2 regions of the Drancourtella sp. An57 genome follow, and region 1 is predicted to be linked to the other one. Evidence: a T-box and tRNA genes for the amino acid it is inferred to sense, from the RefSeq annotation. Region 1 holds a T-box; the other holds one or more tRNA genes.
What was found. The T-box of region 1 lies ahead of metG (methionine--tRNA ligase). A T-box ahead of a tRNA ligase gene usually reads a tRNA of that ligase, here a tRNA-Met.
Positions count from the first base shown of each region.

Region 2: it encodes a tRNA-Met, which carries the amino acid that the T-box ahead of metG (methionine--tRNA ligase) is inferred to sense. The anticodon was not compared.

Region 1 covers NZ_NFHY01000013.1:53,452-61,166, reverse strand. The annotation lists gene B5G11_RS11570 (V-type ATP synthase subunit B) at 1-1,307, shown strand, start outside; gene B5G11_RS11565 (V-type ATP synthase subunit D) at 1,321-1,938, shown strand; gene B5G11_RS11560 (DegV family protein) at 1,972-2,844, shown strand; gene B5G11_RS11555 (RNA-binding domain-containing protein) at 2,857-3,933, shown strand; gene B5G11_RS16805 (winged helix-turn-helix domain-containing protein) at 4,017-4,289, shown strand; T-box leader at 4,328-4,567, shown strand; gene metG (methionine--tRNA ligase) at 4,800-6,722, shown strand; gene B5G11_RS11545 (aminopeptidase P N-terminal domain-containing protein) at 6,825-7,715, shown strand, end outside.
Region 2 covers NZ_NFHY01000009.1:89,381-97,095, reverse strand. The annotation lists gene B5G11_RS09055 (phosphoribosylformylglycinamidine synthase) at 1-2,110, shown strand, start outside; gene B5G11_RS09050 (MarR family winged helix-turn-helix transcriptional regulator) at 2,255-2,719, shown strand; gene gdhA (NADP-specific glutamate dehydrogenase) at 2,823-4,157, shown strand; tRNA gene B5G11_RS09040 (tRNA-Val) at 4,346-4,418, shown strand; tRNA gene B5G11_RS09035 (tRNA-Met) at 4,443-4,516, shown strand; tRNA gene B5G11_RS09030 (tRNA-Val) at 4,524-4,596, shown strand; tRNA gene B5G11_RS09025 (tRNA-Met) at 4,623-4,696, shown strand; gene B5G11_RS09020 (ABC transporter ATP-binding protein) at 5,015-5,725, shown strand; gene B5G11_RS09015 (hypothetical protein) at 5,718-7,349, shown strand; gene ispF (2-C-methyl-D-erythritol 2,4-cyclodiphosphate synthase) at 7,453-7,715, shown strand, end outside.

The sequences.
Region 1 (7,715 bases):
TCATTGAGCTTTATGGGGACAAGGCGGTCATCCAGGTCTTTGAAGGATCCGAGGGAATGTCCCTTGTCAACACCCACACCAGACTCACCGGGCATCCGATGGAGATCGGACTGTCCCGCGAGATGCTTGGAAGAACCTTTAACGGAATCGGACAGCCGATCGATGATCTGGGAACGATTGCCGCGCGAGTAAGGCGGGATGTCAATGGACTGCCGCTCAATCCGGTAAAACGGGAATATCCGAGGAACTATATTCGTACCGGGATTTCGGCAATCGATGGCCTGACTACGCTGATTCGAGGACAGAAGCTGCCGATTTTTTCCGGAAACGGACTGCCTCACGACCAGCTTGCAGCGCAGATCGTCAAGCAGGCGTCTCTGGGAGAGGATTCCGGTGAAGAGTTTGCCATTGTCTTTGCGGCCATGGGAGTCAAACACGACGTGGCGGACTTTTTCCGCAGAACTTTTGAGGAGAGCGGCGTGGCAGACCATGTGGCCATGTTCCTGAATCTGGCAAACGATCCGGTGGTGGAACGTCTGATTACGCCGAAAGTAGCGCTGACGGTTGCAGAGTATCTGGCCTTTGAGCAGAACATGCATATCCTTGTCATCCTGACGGATATGACATCCTTTGCCGAGGCCATGCGTGAGGTGTCCTCCTCCAAAGGAGAGATCCCAAGCCGGAAGGGCTTTCCGGGTTATCTGTACAGTGAACTTGCTGCAATCTATGAGAGAGCAGGCATCGTGGAGGGCGCAGGCGGTTCGGTAACGCAGATTCCGATTCTGACGATGCCGAACGATGATATTACCCACCCGATCCCGGACCTGACCGGATATATTACAGAAGGCCAGATAGTACTGGACCGGAACTTAAACGGTCAGTCCATTTATCCGCCGATCAGCGTCCTGCCGTCCCTGTCCCGTCTGATGAAAGACGGAATCGGAGAGGGTTACACAAGGGAGGATCATCAGGATCTGGCAAACCAGCTGTTTTCCGCCTACGCAAAAGTGGGGGACGCAAGAAATCTGGCATCGGTTATCGGAGAGGACGAACTTTCCCCGATCGATAAAGAATACCTTGCGTTTGGAAAGGAATTTGAAGAGAAATACATCGGTCAGGGTCCGGAGGAAAACCGTACCATCGAGGAGACACTGGATCTTGGATGGGAGCTTCTTGGACGGCTTCCGAGAGAGGAGCTGGACCGTGTTAATACGAAGATTCTGGACAAATACTATCATCCGACAAAACGGGATGAAGGTGTCACCACGAGTGCGAGTCCGGGCTCTGTAGCAAATAAAGAAATGTAAAGGGGTGAGGCTGTTGGATCCACGGACATTTCCGACAAAAGGCAACCTGATGCTTGCGAAGAATTCTCTTGCGCTTGCGAAGCAGGGATATGAACTGATGGATAAAAAGAGAAACATTCTGATCCGGGAACTGATGGATCTGATCGATCAGGCCCGCACCATTCAGGAGGAGATTGACAGCACATTTACCTATGCGTATCAATGTCTTCAGAAGGCAAATATTGAAAACGGGATCAATACGATCTCCCAGATCGCATATACGGTTCCGATCGAAGATTCGATCGTGATCCAGACAAGAAGTATCATGGGAACGGAGATCCCGCATGTGAAATATACACCGAAGACACCGGTTCCGACTTATGCGTTCAGCGCGACAAAAGAGTCCGCGGACCGGGCGGCGGAAGCTTTCCGGAAGGTGAAAGATTTGACGGTGAAGCTTTCCATGGTGGAGAATGCGGCTTACCGGCTTGCTTCCAATATTAAAAAGACGCAGAAGAGAGCCAATGCGCTGCAGAACATCACTATCCCGATGTATACACAGCTTGTATCAAGCATCAGCAACGCACTGGAAGAAAAAGACAGAGAAGAATTTACAAGACTGAAAGTGATCAAGCGGAGAAAACAAAGTTAGAGAAAAGAGATGAAATGAGGAGGCAGAACAACGATGGACTACACGATTACAACAGATTCAAATTCGGATGTGCCGGCTGAGGCCCTGAAAAAATATGGAATCCCGGTGATCCCGCAGTACTACGCATTCGGAGATGAGGTTTACGGAGATGAGAAAAACATGTCCCCGCATGAATTTTATGAGACGATGAGGAAGGGAGAACTTCCGAAATCCATGGCAAACAATCCGGCAGTCATCCGGGAAAAATTTGAGACGGTTTTAAAAGAAGAAAAAGATATTCTCCACATCGCATTTTCCAGCGCATTGAGCGGCAGCTATAACAACGTGCGCATGGTGGCAAGGGAGCTGCTCGATGAGTATCCGGACAGGAAAATCGAGATCTTTGACTCCCTGAATGCATCCCTCGGCGAAGGTCTGTCAGTGTACCGGGCGGCAGAATTAAGGGAGCAGGGGAAAGCAATGCAGGAAGTCCTGACAGTACTGAATGAAGAACGAAGCCATATCAATGTCTGGTTTACCGTGGATGATCTGCACCATCTTCAAAGAGGAGGACGTGTCTCCAAAACGACTGCGATTGTCGGCAGCATGATCAACATCAAGCCGCTTCTTCGTATAACGGCATCAGGAGAACTGAAATCCGACGGCACTGTCCGCGGGCGGAAGAAGGCGCTGAAAACACTTGTCACCAACATGGAAAAGTCGCTGGATCCGGAACATTACGGAAAAGACCGTAAAGTGGCAATCCTTCACGGAGACTGCATGGAGGATGCCCTCGCAGTGAAGAAAATGGTAAACGATCTTGGATTTGAGGATGTCGTTATCAACGATGTCAGCCCAAGCATAGGCACACACGCAGGACCGGGCGTTGTAGGACTGGTGTACTACGGAGGGAAAGTGACGGAATAAGGAGGCGAGGCTGTGGATTCAAAAGCGATTAAGGAAATACTGGACATAGGAGAAACCATCGCAGTGGAATTCAAGCGTTGTGGGAATGGTATTGAAAGCGATGTATATGAAACAGTATGCTCTTTTCTGAACCGTTTTGGAGGAGACATTTTTTTAGGCGTACTGGATGATGGAACTGTTTTAGGGGTGCCGGAAAATGCGGCAGCTGATATGGTCAGAAACTTTATAAGCTGTGTCAGCAATCCGGCGTTGTTTACACCTACAGTTTATTTGTCACCCAAAGTCCTGAAATATGAGGGCAAGACAATTATTCATATTCATGTTTTACCAAGTGCCGAGGTTCATAGTTACAAGAAAATAATTTATGACCGGATTGATGATGCGGATGTGAAAGTAACTGCAACTTCCCAAATTGCACAAATGTATATCCGTAAACAAGAGATTTTTACGGAACGAAAACTATACCCATATGTAAAGAAAGAGGATTTGCGGATTGATATGCTTCCTAAACTTCGTATTATGGCAGAAAATCAGAGTAACGGAAGCGGACATCCGTGGAGCCGTATGACAGATGATGAATTGTTGAAAAGTGCGAGATTATATTCTATTGATCGTGTAACTGGTGAGCAGGGATTCAATCTGGCAGCGGTTATGCTTCTTGGAAAAGACGATGTAATTTTAGACATTGTACCGGCCTATGTGACAGATGCGCTTTTACGCAGAGTAAACATTGATCGTTATGATGACAGAGAAATCATCCAGACAAATTTGATAGAAAGCTATGAGCGTTTAATGGAATTTGGGCGCAAGCATTTGCTGGATAAATTTTTTCTCGAAGATGACCAACGTAAGAGTCTGAGAAATATTATCACCCGTGAGATGATTGCGAATACATTGATCCATCGTGAATATACAAGCTCTTATCAGGCAAAATTTGTAATAGAAAAGGAACGGATGTATGTGGAGAATGCCAATCGTGCTTCTCAAAATATTGTGATTACACCGGATAATATGGAACCAATACCCAAAAATCCAATTATCGCATCCTTTTTTAGAAATATTGGTTATGCGGATCAGCTTCTGGTGTAAGAAATTTATTTAAATATAGTAAATTTTATTCTGGAAATGATCCCGAGTTTATTGAAGGAGATATATTTAAAATTATTGTACCATTGGATGAGGGAAATAGAGAAGAACAGACCACCCAGTCAGTCACCCAAACCACCCAGTCAGTCACCCAAACCACCCAGTCTAAAGAAAATGATCCTGAAAAAAATATTATGGAACTGATAGAACAGAATCCGTTTCTTTCTCAAAAACAAATGGCTGAAAAACTGAATTTAAATAAAAATACGTTGAAGTACTATATCAAAAAAATGAAAGAAAAGGGAGTAATTGAAAGAGTAGGAACCAATCGAAAAGGGAAGTGGATTGTTAAATCTTGACTTTCAAAAATTTCTATGCTACCATTTTTACTACATAAGCAAACGCGTAGAAGAAGAGAGTACATGTTCTGGAATCTTACAGAGAATTCCCGGATGCTGAGAGGGATGGAGAAAGGAAGATGGAAGATGGCTTCAGAGCGGCATGGATGAACACGGATGACCGTGATAATTCATGATGGGTTCCGCCCGTTACAGCGGAGGGTGCCGTCCGGCACTCGCAGAGGTCTGTCCTGCGAGGGGCAGATAAACGGAAGTGGTAACGCGGATTCGCCTTCCGGGGAAATATCCCCGGAAGGCTTTTTATTTAACAGGAAACTTTGTTCCCTGTTAAATAAAAACGCTCCGCGGGATGCGCACTCGTGCGAGGCAGAAATTTGTCGCTGACGCGACCGCACTCGGCGCGAGAGTTCCGCAAGCGGAACTCTATGTTTATTTTGTAGCGTTGACTGGTGGACCGTATCAACAGGTGAAGCTGATTTTAGCGTTTATTAAAAAAGGAGAGAAAAATCTATGTGCAGTAATTGTAATGAAAAAGAAAAGTATTATATCACGACTGCGATTGCCTACACATCCGGCAAACCGCATATCGGAAATACGTATGAGTTTGTGCTTGCGGACGCAATCGCAAGATACAAAAGAAGCAAGGGCTACGATGTCTATTTCCAGACCGGAACAGATGAACATGGACAGAAGATCGAGCTGAAGGCGGAGGAAGCAGGCGTGACTCCGAAGGAGTACGTGGACAAAGTAGCTGCCCAGGTGAAAGAGATCGCTGACATGATGAACACATCATACGATCATTTTATCCGTACAACGGATGACTACCATGAGAAACAGGTGCAGAAGATCTTCAAAAAGCTGTATGATCAGGGAGACATTTATAAAGGATACTATGAAGGAATGTACTGTACTCCGTGCGAATCCTTCTTTACCGAGTCCCAGCTTGTGGACGGTAAATGTCCGGACTGTGGACGTCCGTGTACACCGGCAAAAGAAGAAGCATACTTCTTCAAAATGAGCAAATATGCGGACCGCCTGATCCAGCATATCAACGAGCATCCGGAATTTATTCAGCCGGTTGCGCGGAAAAACGAGATGATGAACAATTTCCTTCTTCCGGGACTTCAGGATCTTTGTGTATCCAGGACGTCATTTAAGTGGGGAATCCCGGTAGACTTTGATCCGAAACATGTCGTTTATGTATGGCTGGATGCGCTGACCAACTACATCACCGGAATCGGATACGATGCGGACGGCAACAGCTCTGAGCTTTTCAATAAGAACTGGCCGGCAGACCTGCACCTGATCGGAAAGGATATTATCCGTTTCCATACGATTTACTGGCCGATTTTCCTGATGGCGCTGGATCTTCCGCTTCCGAAGCAGGTATTTGGTCATCCGTGGCTTCTGCAGGGAGACGGCAAGATGAGTAAATCCAAAGGAAATGTGATTTACGCGGATGAGCTTGTCAACCTGTTCGGTGTGGATGCAGTACGTTATTTTGTGCTTCACGAAATGCCGTTTGACAACGATGGTGTCATCACATGGGAACTGATGGTAGAGAGAATGAACTCTGACCTTGCCAATACATTAGGAAACCTTGTAAACAGAACTGTTTCCATGACAAATAAGTATTTTGGCGGAACAGTGACAGATAAAGGCGTGGCAGAAGAAGTAGATGCAGACCTGAAGCGTGTGACAGAAGAGACATCCGGCAAAGTGGACGCCAAGATGGAAGACCTGAGAGTGGCAGACGCCATCACAGAGATTTTCAATCTTTTCAAACGCTGCAACAAATATATCGATGAAACAATGCCATGGGCACTTGCAAAAGAAGAGGATAAGAAAGACCGTCTTGAGACAGTGCTTTACAACCTGATTACAAGCATCTCCGAAGGAGCAAAACTGCTTGCACCATATATGCCGGAGACAGCCGAAAAGATCCTCGCACAGCTTGGAGACGGCCATGTGACAGACAAGCCGGAGATTCTTTTTGCAAGAAGAGATATCAAAGAAGTGATGGAAGAAGTAGAGAAACTTCATCCTGCACAGCCGGAAGAAGCACCGCAGGAAGAGGAAGGTCCGGTGATCGATATCGAGGCAAAACCGGAAATCTCCTACGATGATTTCATGAAAATGCAGTTCCAGGTAGGCGAAATCATCAAATGTGAGGAAGTTCCGAAGTCCAAAAAACTTCTCTGCTCTCAGGTGAAGATCGGAAGCCAGGTAAAACAGATCGTGTCCGGAATCAAGAAATGGTACTCACCGGAAGAGATGGTCGGAAAGAAAGTCATGGTTCTTGTCAACCTGAAACCGGCGAAGCTGGCAGGCGTGCTTTCCGAAGGAATGATTCTCTGTGCGGAAGATGAAAATGGAAACATCGTACTGATGCAGCCTGAAAAAGACGTTCCGGCAGGAGCGGAAATCTGCTAGAAATATTATAGGAAAATCATAGGAAAAAACAGTGATTCTATCGAGTGTTTGTGCTAAAATGGTACTAGACTAAAGTACAAACGAAATGGAGGGAAACGATCAATGGAACCACAATTTTACAAGGGAAACAGAGATGCGTTTATGGAGAAGCTGGAGCCGGGCAGCCTTGCCCTGTTCTTCAGCGGAAGCCCGGTCCGTAAGACGGCTGATGAGGACTATGGCTACTTCGCGAACCGGAACTTTGTTTATCTGACCGGAATGGAGCAGAAAGATACCGTCCTTATGATGGAGAAAGATGCATCAGGATACAGGGAAACCCTGTTTATTCTTCCGCCAAACCTGATTGAGGAGAGATGGACCGGAAGCAGAATGAAACCGGAAGAGATAGAAGCAGTCTCCATGATTTCCAGCTTTGCCTACAAAGAGACATTTGAAGAAGAGCTGAAAAAGGTGCTGACTTCTGGACGGATCCAGAAGGTGTATCTGGACATTGACCGGATGGAAGGACAGGTTGTTGTCAGCGCGGCAGACAGCATGGAAGCATTCCTGAAGCAGGAATATCCATCCATGCCGATCGAAAATTCCCTGCCGATCATGAAGATGCTCCGTCTCATCAAGAAACCGTGTGAGATCCGTGCGATGGAAAAAGCGCAGGAAATCACAAAAGCCGGAATTCTTGCCATGATGACACATTCCAAACCGGGTATGTATGAATACCAGTATAAGGCAGAGTATGATTATGCACTGGCACAGCACGGCGTTCTGGAGGCGGGATTCCCGTCCATTATCAGCGCTGGAAAGAATAACTTCTGCATCCATTATTATGGATACCGCGGACAGGCTATGGACGGCGATATCGTGCTCAATGATGTAGGTGTACGCTGGGACAATGAGCTGACAGACGTATCCAGAGGATGGCCTTGCAACGGAAAGTATTCCTCCAGACAGAAACTCCTCTTCGAGTGTCAGTACAAGACTTCCGAGCACATGTTC
Region 2 (7,715 bases), on a different contig from region 1:
TGTCGCACAGTTTTTAGAGTATGCCAAAGAGGAGAACCTGGAGGCAGTGGAAGTGGCAGTTGTCACAGAAGAGCCTCGCCTTGTACTCTCCTGGAGAGGCAAAGAGATTGTCAATATTTCCCGTGCATTCCTCGATACAAACGGAGCACATCAGGAGACAGAAGTCTTTGTTGAGATTCCGTCAAAAGACGGCAACATGCTGGAAGAACGCAAAGATGTTCCGGATGTGAAAGAAGCATGGCTTGATACTTTAAAAGACCTCAACGTATGTTCCCAGAAAGGACTTGTGGAGATGTTTGACGGTTCCATCGGAGCAGGATCTGTCTTCATGCCGCACGGCGGAAAATACCAGATGACAGAGACCCAGACCATGGTAGCCAAACTTCCGGTACTGAAAGGGGCATGTGATACCGTGTCTATGATGAGCTTTGGATTTGACCCGTATCTTTCAAGCTGGAGCCCGTATCACGGAGCAGTTTATGCAGTGACCGAGTCCATCGCAAAGATCGTAGCTTCCGGCGGAGATTACCGGAAAATCCGCTTCACATTCCAGGAGTATTTCCGCAGAATGACAGAAGATCCGAAACGCTGGAGTCAGCCGTTTGCGGCACTCCTTGGTGCATACAGCGCACAGATCGGATACGGACTTCCATCCATCGGAGGAAAGGACAGTATGTCCGGAACCTTCCAGGATATCGATGTACCTCCGACACTGGTTTCCTTTGCTGTGGACATTGCGAAGGTTGGAGACATTATTACACCGGAACTCAAAGCAGCAGGCAATAAGCTTGTATGGCTTCGGATTGAGAAAGACCAGTACAGCCTCCCGGTTTACAGCCAGACAATGGATCAGTACGGCAAGTTCCGCGAGGACATTCAGAATGGAAACATTGTTTCCGCGTACGCTCTGGACCGCCACGGTATTGCTGCGGCTGTCAGCAAGATGGCATTCGGAAACGGCATGGGTGTCAAGATTGAGCATAATGTAGACCCGAGAGATTTCTTTGCTCCGGGATTTGGAGATATTATCGCAGAAGTACCGGCAGACAAAGTCGGAAAACTTGCGATTACATATACAGTGATCGGTGAAGTGACAGATAACGGTACCTTCTCTTATGGAAATACGGAAATTACACTTGCAGAAGCAGAGTCAGCATGGAAAGCACCTCTGGAAAAGGTATTTGCAACCGTTTCAGGTGAAGAATCAGCACCGGAGTCCGTATATGTGGCGCCGGCAGATCCGGAAGCACGTATCACGGAAGACGGATGCTACGATACAAAGAAAGTTCACATCTGCTCCCACAAGATTGCGCAGCCGACTGTCTTTATTCCGGTATTCCCGGGAACAAACTGCGAGTACGACAGTGCAAAGGCATTTGAGCGCGCAGGTGCTAAGGTGATTACAAAGGTATTCCGGAATCTGGATGCGGCAGATATCCGCGATTCTGTAGCTGAGTTTGAAAAGGCAATCGGACAATCTCAGATTATTATGTTCCCGGGCGGATTCTCCGCAGGAGATGAGCCGGACGGATCTGCGAAGTTCTTTGCGACTGCATTCCAGAACGCAAAGATGAAAGAAGCAGTAGAGAAGCTCTTAAATGAAAGAGACGGTCTTGCGCTTGGTATCTGTAACGGATTCCAGACACTGATCAAACTGGGCCTTGTTCCGCACGGCAAGATTGTCGGACAGACAGAAGACGCGCCGACATTGACATACAATACCATTGGACGTCATATTTCCAAGATGGTTTACACAAAAGTAGTTACAAACAAGTCCCCATGGCTTCAGATGGCAGAGCTTGGCGGAGTTTATACAAACCCGGCTTCCCACGGGGAGGGACGTTTTGTTGCAAATGAAGAATGGCTTAATACCCTCTTTGCAAACGGACAGGTAGCGACACAGTACTGCGATCTGGACGGAAATGTAACGATGGACGAGGAATGGAATGTTAACGGTTCCTACCGCGCGATCGAAGGTATCACAAGCCCGGACGGACGTGTACTTGGCAAGATGGCACATTCCGAGCGTAGAGCGGATGGTGTGGCAATCAATATTTACGGCGAACAGGATATGAAGATCTTTGAATCCGGCGTCGCATATTTCAAATAGGGCATATAATTGATAGAGAAAGAGGACAGTTCAGAGCAGGATTTGTCCTCTTTCCGTTTCCCTTGAGTATTTGACAGAAGAAAACACGATGATTATAATGTAAGCGTAAAATTGCTTAATGGTTTTATTAAGGGAGGGACAGATATGCCGTCCAGTAAGATCGGAAAATATATTTCTATTCTAAACCGTCAGTCACAGAAGTATCTGCACCATCTGGTGGAGCAGTACGGGATCGGCTATTCCAGCTATTATTTTGTCATGTATATTGGGGCCAATCCAAAGTGCAGCCAGAGAGAGATGTGCGATTCCATGGCCATGGATCAGGCAATGGCGACGAGAGAGATGCGTCGCCTCGAGAAAAGTGGATATATAATCAGGGAAAAACGTCCGGGAAATGCAAAAACATACGAAATTTCGCTTTCAGAAAGCGGAGAAAAACTGTATCTGAAGCTGAAAGACAAGTTGACGGAATGGTGGGGAGAACTGCTGGCCGAGAGCGAAATCGATCCGGAGCCGTTTTCCGAACAACTGCGAATACTGGCAAAAGCCGCCCATGAGAAGGCCGCGGGAATGGAAAATCAGGAAAAACGAACCAAAAAGACAAGGTAAAAAATTCTTGACAATGACATGAAAATGCTTTACAGTGTTAAAGAAGAAAAGCGATGTATGTTTATGCAGACTTTTTTAGGAAAAGAAGTAGGAGGAAGATGTTATGTCATACGTAGATGAAGTGATTGACCTTGTAGTAAAGAAAAACCCAAACGAACCGGAATTTCACCAGGCTGTCAAAGAAGTTCTGGAATCTCTCCGTGTCGTGATTGAGGCAAATGAAGATAAATACAGAAAAGAAGCGCTTCTGGAAAGACTGACAGAGCCAGAAAGACAGCTGCTCTTCCGTGTGCCGTGGGTAGACGACAACGGACAGGTACATGTCAATAAGGCATACCGGGTACAGTTCAACAGCGCAATCGGACCATACAAAGGAGGACTCAGACTCCATCCGTCTGTAAATTTAAGCATTATTAAATTCCTTGGATTTGAGCAGATTTTCAAAAACTCACTGACAGGTCTTCCAATCGGCGGAGGAAAAGGCGGATCTGACTTTGATCCAAAAGGAAAATCCGACAGAGAGATCATGGCATTCTGTCAGAGCTTCATGACAGAGCTGTGCAAATACATTGGAGCAGACACAGACGTGCCGGCCGGAGACATCGGAACAGGGGCAAGAGAGATCGGCTACATGTTCGGACAGTACAAGAGAATCCGCGGCGTATTTGAAGGCGTGCTCACAGGAAAGGGTCTGACATACGGAGGATCCCTTGTTCGTACAGAAGCAACAGGATACGGACTGCTTTACTTCACGGAAGAAATGTTAAAACTCGCAGGCAAAGACATGAAAGATAAAGTCATTGCCATCTCCGGAGCAGGAAATGTTGCGATCTATGCAGCAGAAAAAGCAGTACAGATGGGTGCAAAAGTCGTGACCATGAGCGATTCTACCGGATGGATCTACGATCCAGAAGGCATTGATCTGGATGCAGTGAAAGAAATCAAAGAAGTAAAACGCGCAAGACTGACCGAGTACAAGACATACCGTCCGAACTCCGAATACCATGAAGGCGCAGGCGTATGGTCCGTAAAATGCGACATCGCACTTCCTTGCGCAACACAGAACGAACTGCACCTTGAAGATGCAAAACAGCTTGTGGCAAACGGATGTATCGCAGTTGCAGAAGGAGCAAACATGCCGACTACAATGGAAGCAACCGAATACTTACAGGCAAATGGCGTACTCTTTGCACCTGGAAAAGCATCCAACGCCGGCGGTGTTGCAACATCCGCACTGGAAATGTCACAGAACAGCGAGCGTTTGAGCTGGTCTTTTGAAGAAGTTGATGCGAAACTGAAAAACATCATGGTAAACATCTGCCACAACGCAGCAGACGCAGCAAAGAGATACGGATGCGAAGGCAACTATGTTGTAGGAGCAAACATTGCCGGATTTGAAAAAGTAGCAGCCGCAATGGAAGCTCAGGGAATTGTTTAAAAATTTCCGCAAAATAAAGACGCAGATTCATTGAGATCCTGCTATAACAGTCTGAAACGGAAAAAGCCGCAAAGACCACCAAAAAAAGTGAAAAAATCTATGTCAAAAAAGATAAAAAAAGTGTTGACATTTATCAGATGTTAATAGTATAATAATCAAGCGGGTTGCGAAAGCGACCCGCGATATATGGGATCTTAGCTCAGCTGGGAGAGCATCTGCCTTACAAGCAGAGGGTCATAGGTTCGAGCCCTATAGGTCCCATTTCGTAAGAAATTACGAACATATGGCGGGATAGCTCAGTTGGCTAGAGCATACGGTTCATACCCGTAGTGTCGCTGGTTCGAATCCAGTTCCCGCTATTCATATGGGATCTTAGCTCAGCTGGGAGAGCATCTGCCTTACAAGCAGAGGGTCATAGGTTCGAGCCCTATAGGTCCCATTTCTTATGAAAATTACAAAACATATGGCGGGATAGCTCAGTTGGCTAGAGCATACGGTTCATACCCGTAGTGTCGCTGGTTCGAATCCAGTTCCCGCTACTACAAATTCATAAGTACAAAAAAGAGACGAAAGTCTCTTTTTTTGTTGTGTTTTACTTTCGGCGGGGACGTGTTCCGATACACAGGTACACGACGTAAATGACAAAAAAACCCCCGAAACCCGCATAAAATAAGGCAAAACTCAAATTGTCAGATTTTTTTCATCGGGGACAGGTTCCGATACACCGGAACACGTCCCCGATAATTTGGCAATAATTCTAAATAATTCTTAATATTTCTGGAATATGGTTTTTTACGTTGTATCTGGCAGACTTTTTAGATATAATATTGAAAAAATCGAACGAAAAGGGGAAGGATATGGAATTACGTTTAAATAATGTGAAGAAATCTTTTGGCAGCAAGGTGGTTTTGCATGATTGTTCCTTTGTGTTTGAAAAGGGAAAGATTTATGGGCTTCTTGGGCGTAATGGAGCTGGTAAGACGACGTTGTTTAATTGCCTGAGCGATGAGATTCAGCCGGATTCAGGGGCTGCTATGCTCTGGGACGGAGAGAGCGAGCGGGAGATAATGCCGGATGAGATTGGATATGTGTTTTCGGTGCCGGTGCTTCCGGATTTTTTGACGGGTGAAGAGTTTGTGCGGTTTTTTATGGATATTAACAGGGACAGGATTGAGCCGGGGACGAGTGCGGAAGCGTATTTTGATCTGGTGCAGATTGACCAGGAGGACAGGAAGAAGCTGATCAAGGGATATTCTCATGGAATGAAGAATAAGCTTCAGATGATTTGTTTTATGATCTCAAGGCCGCCGGTGATTCTTCTGGATGAGCCGCTGACTTCACTGGATGTAGTTGTTGCGCTGGAGATGAAGCGTCTTCTGCGCAGTATGCAGAAGGATCATGTGATCATTTTTTCTACGCATATTCTGCAGCTTGCGACGGATCTCTGTGATGAGATCGTCATTTTAAGTGACGGGAGACTCAGGCAGATCGACCATGAGATGTTGAAGCAGAAGGATTTTGAAGAACAGATCATTGAATTATTGAAGGATGAGGAAAGCCATGGTTAGAACATTACAGCAGATTATTATGTTAAAAGCAACAATTGTGACGAATACGTTCCTGTATTATCTGAAGAGACTGTGGGTGATCGGGAAGCATGTTCCGGACAGTGTGTATGGGAATCGGGAACTGAAGATGGTGCTTGCGGTGTTGTTTACAATTCTTGGTCAGGTTTTCAGTCTGGCGGGGAAGGCGCTTTACATATTTCTTTTTGCTGTCCTTCCGGCACTTTTTGCTGGTACGGCGGAAAGTGGAGTGAGATTTGACAGTCTGGTTCAGATCCTGTTCTTTTTGTCCTGTATCATGGGACCGCTTCAGGATAGTGTGGTCTTTAAAGTAACGAAAGAGAAATTTACCGCGATACGGTACATGAAAATGGATGTGGAAAAGTATACAAAGGTATATCTTCTTTACTGTTATATCCCGTTCGCATTGTATTTTCTGATTTGCATCATGACAGCTTCCTGGTTTACGGGAGGAAGTATTGCAGACGGTATATGTCTCTGGATTGTCATTGTGATGATGCGTGCTGCGGGCGAGGCGTTTCAGGTATGGCTGTATGACCGGAAAGGGATTGTGTTCTCCAGAAAAACCGGATGGGTATGGACAATTATTTTTCTGTCCGTTGCCGGTGCATATACTGTGTTCGTGCCGTGGGGACCATTTTTGACTGCAGAGAGACTGTTTCATCCTGTTTTACTTGTTCTGATTTGTATTGTGGGTGTGATTTCGGTGTGGTATATTCTGTCAGGATACCGTTGTTACCGCCGGAAACTCCACAGGACGGTAGAAGAGCAATGGCTGTTTTCTTCCATTGTCAATCAATCCACCCAGGCGGCAAATGAGAAGTCTGTGGGAATTCGGGAGCAGGATCTGCATGCAGACAGCAGAAAGATGGCGGGAGTGGAAAAGCTTCACGGCTATGAATACTTTAATGCTTTGTTTTTCCTGAGGCACAGGAGGCAGATTCTAAGACCGGTGTACTATCGTCTGGCGGCAGTCGTGGGCTTTTTTATCGCAGGTGTGATGTTCAGAGTGGGAATGCCGGAAGTAGCGTATCTGGGAGCAGAAAACCTTCCGGATTTCCTTCCGATTTTCGTTTTTGTTATGTATATGATGACGGTGGCTGACAAGGCCTGCAAGGCAATGTTTTATAATTGCGATAAAAGTATGCTGAAATTCGGTTTCTACCGGAATCCCAAGACACTTCTATCCAATTTCCGGATCCGTCTGGTAAAAATCGCGGGGTATAATCTGGTGATCGGAGCTGCAATCTGTGCAGCGGTGGCAGGATTTCGTGGAATCTGCGGTATCTGGAATTTTGGACAGAACATGTTTTTGTTTTGTGCGGCAGTACTGATGCTTTCTGTGTTCTTTACCGTGCATCACCTGTTTTTGTACTACGTATTCCAGCCGTATTCTGAAGAGATGAATGTAAAAAATCCGTTTTTTCAGGCAATTAATATGGCGGTCTATCTGATTTGTTTTCTGTGTTATGAGCTTCAGGCAAACGGTACTCTCACAGGAAATCTTCCGTTTACCGCAGGCGTGCTGGTTGTGACACTTGCCTATATTGTGGCGGCGCTCATTCTGGTGTACCGCTATGCCCCGAAAATGTTCCGCGTTAAATAATGTTCCCGAAAAATCAGTAGTTTTTGGGAAGAATATGTTAAAATAAGATGGAAAAGAGTACAATACAGGACAGATGAACGTGAAAAGGAAAGGAGGAGTCTTATTGAGAGTAGGAATGGGATATGATGTCCATAAATTGACAGAAGGAAGAGACTTGATTATCGGAGGGGTGAAGATTCCATATGAAAAGGGGCTTTTGGGTCATTCGGACGCGGACGTGCTTTTGCATGCGGTCATGGATGCGCTTCTCGGCGCCGCGGCCCTTGGAGATATCGGTCTTCACTTTCCGGATACAGACGAAACATACAAAGGAGCATCCAGCCTGAAACTTCTGGAACAGGTTGGAGAGCTTCTTGATGAACACTT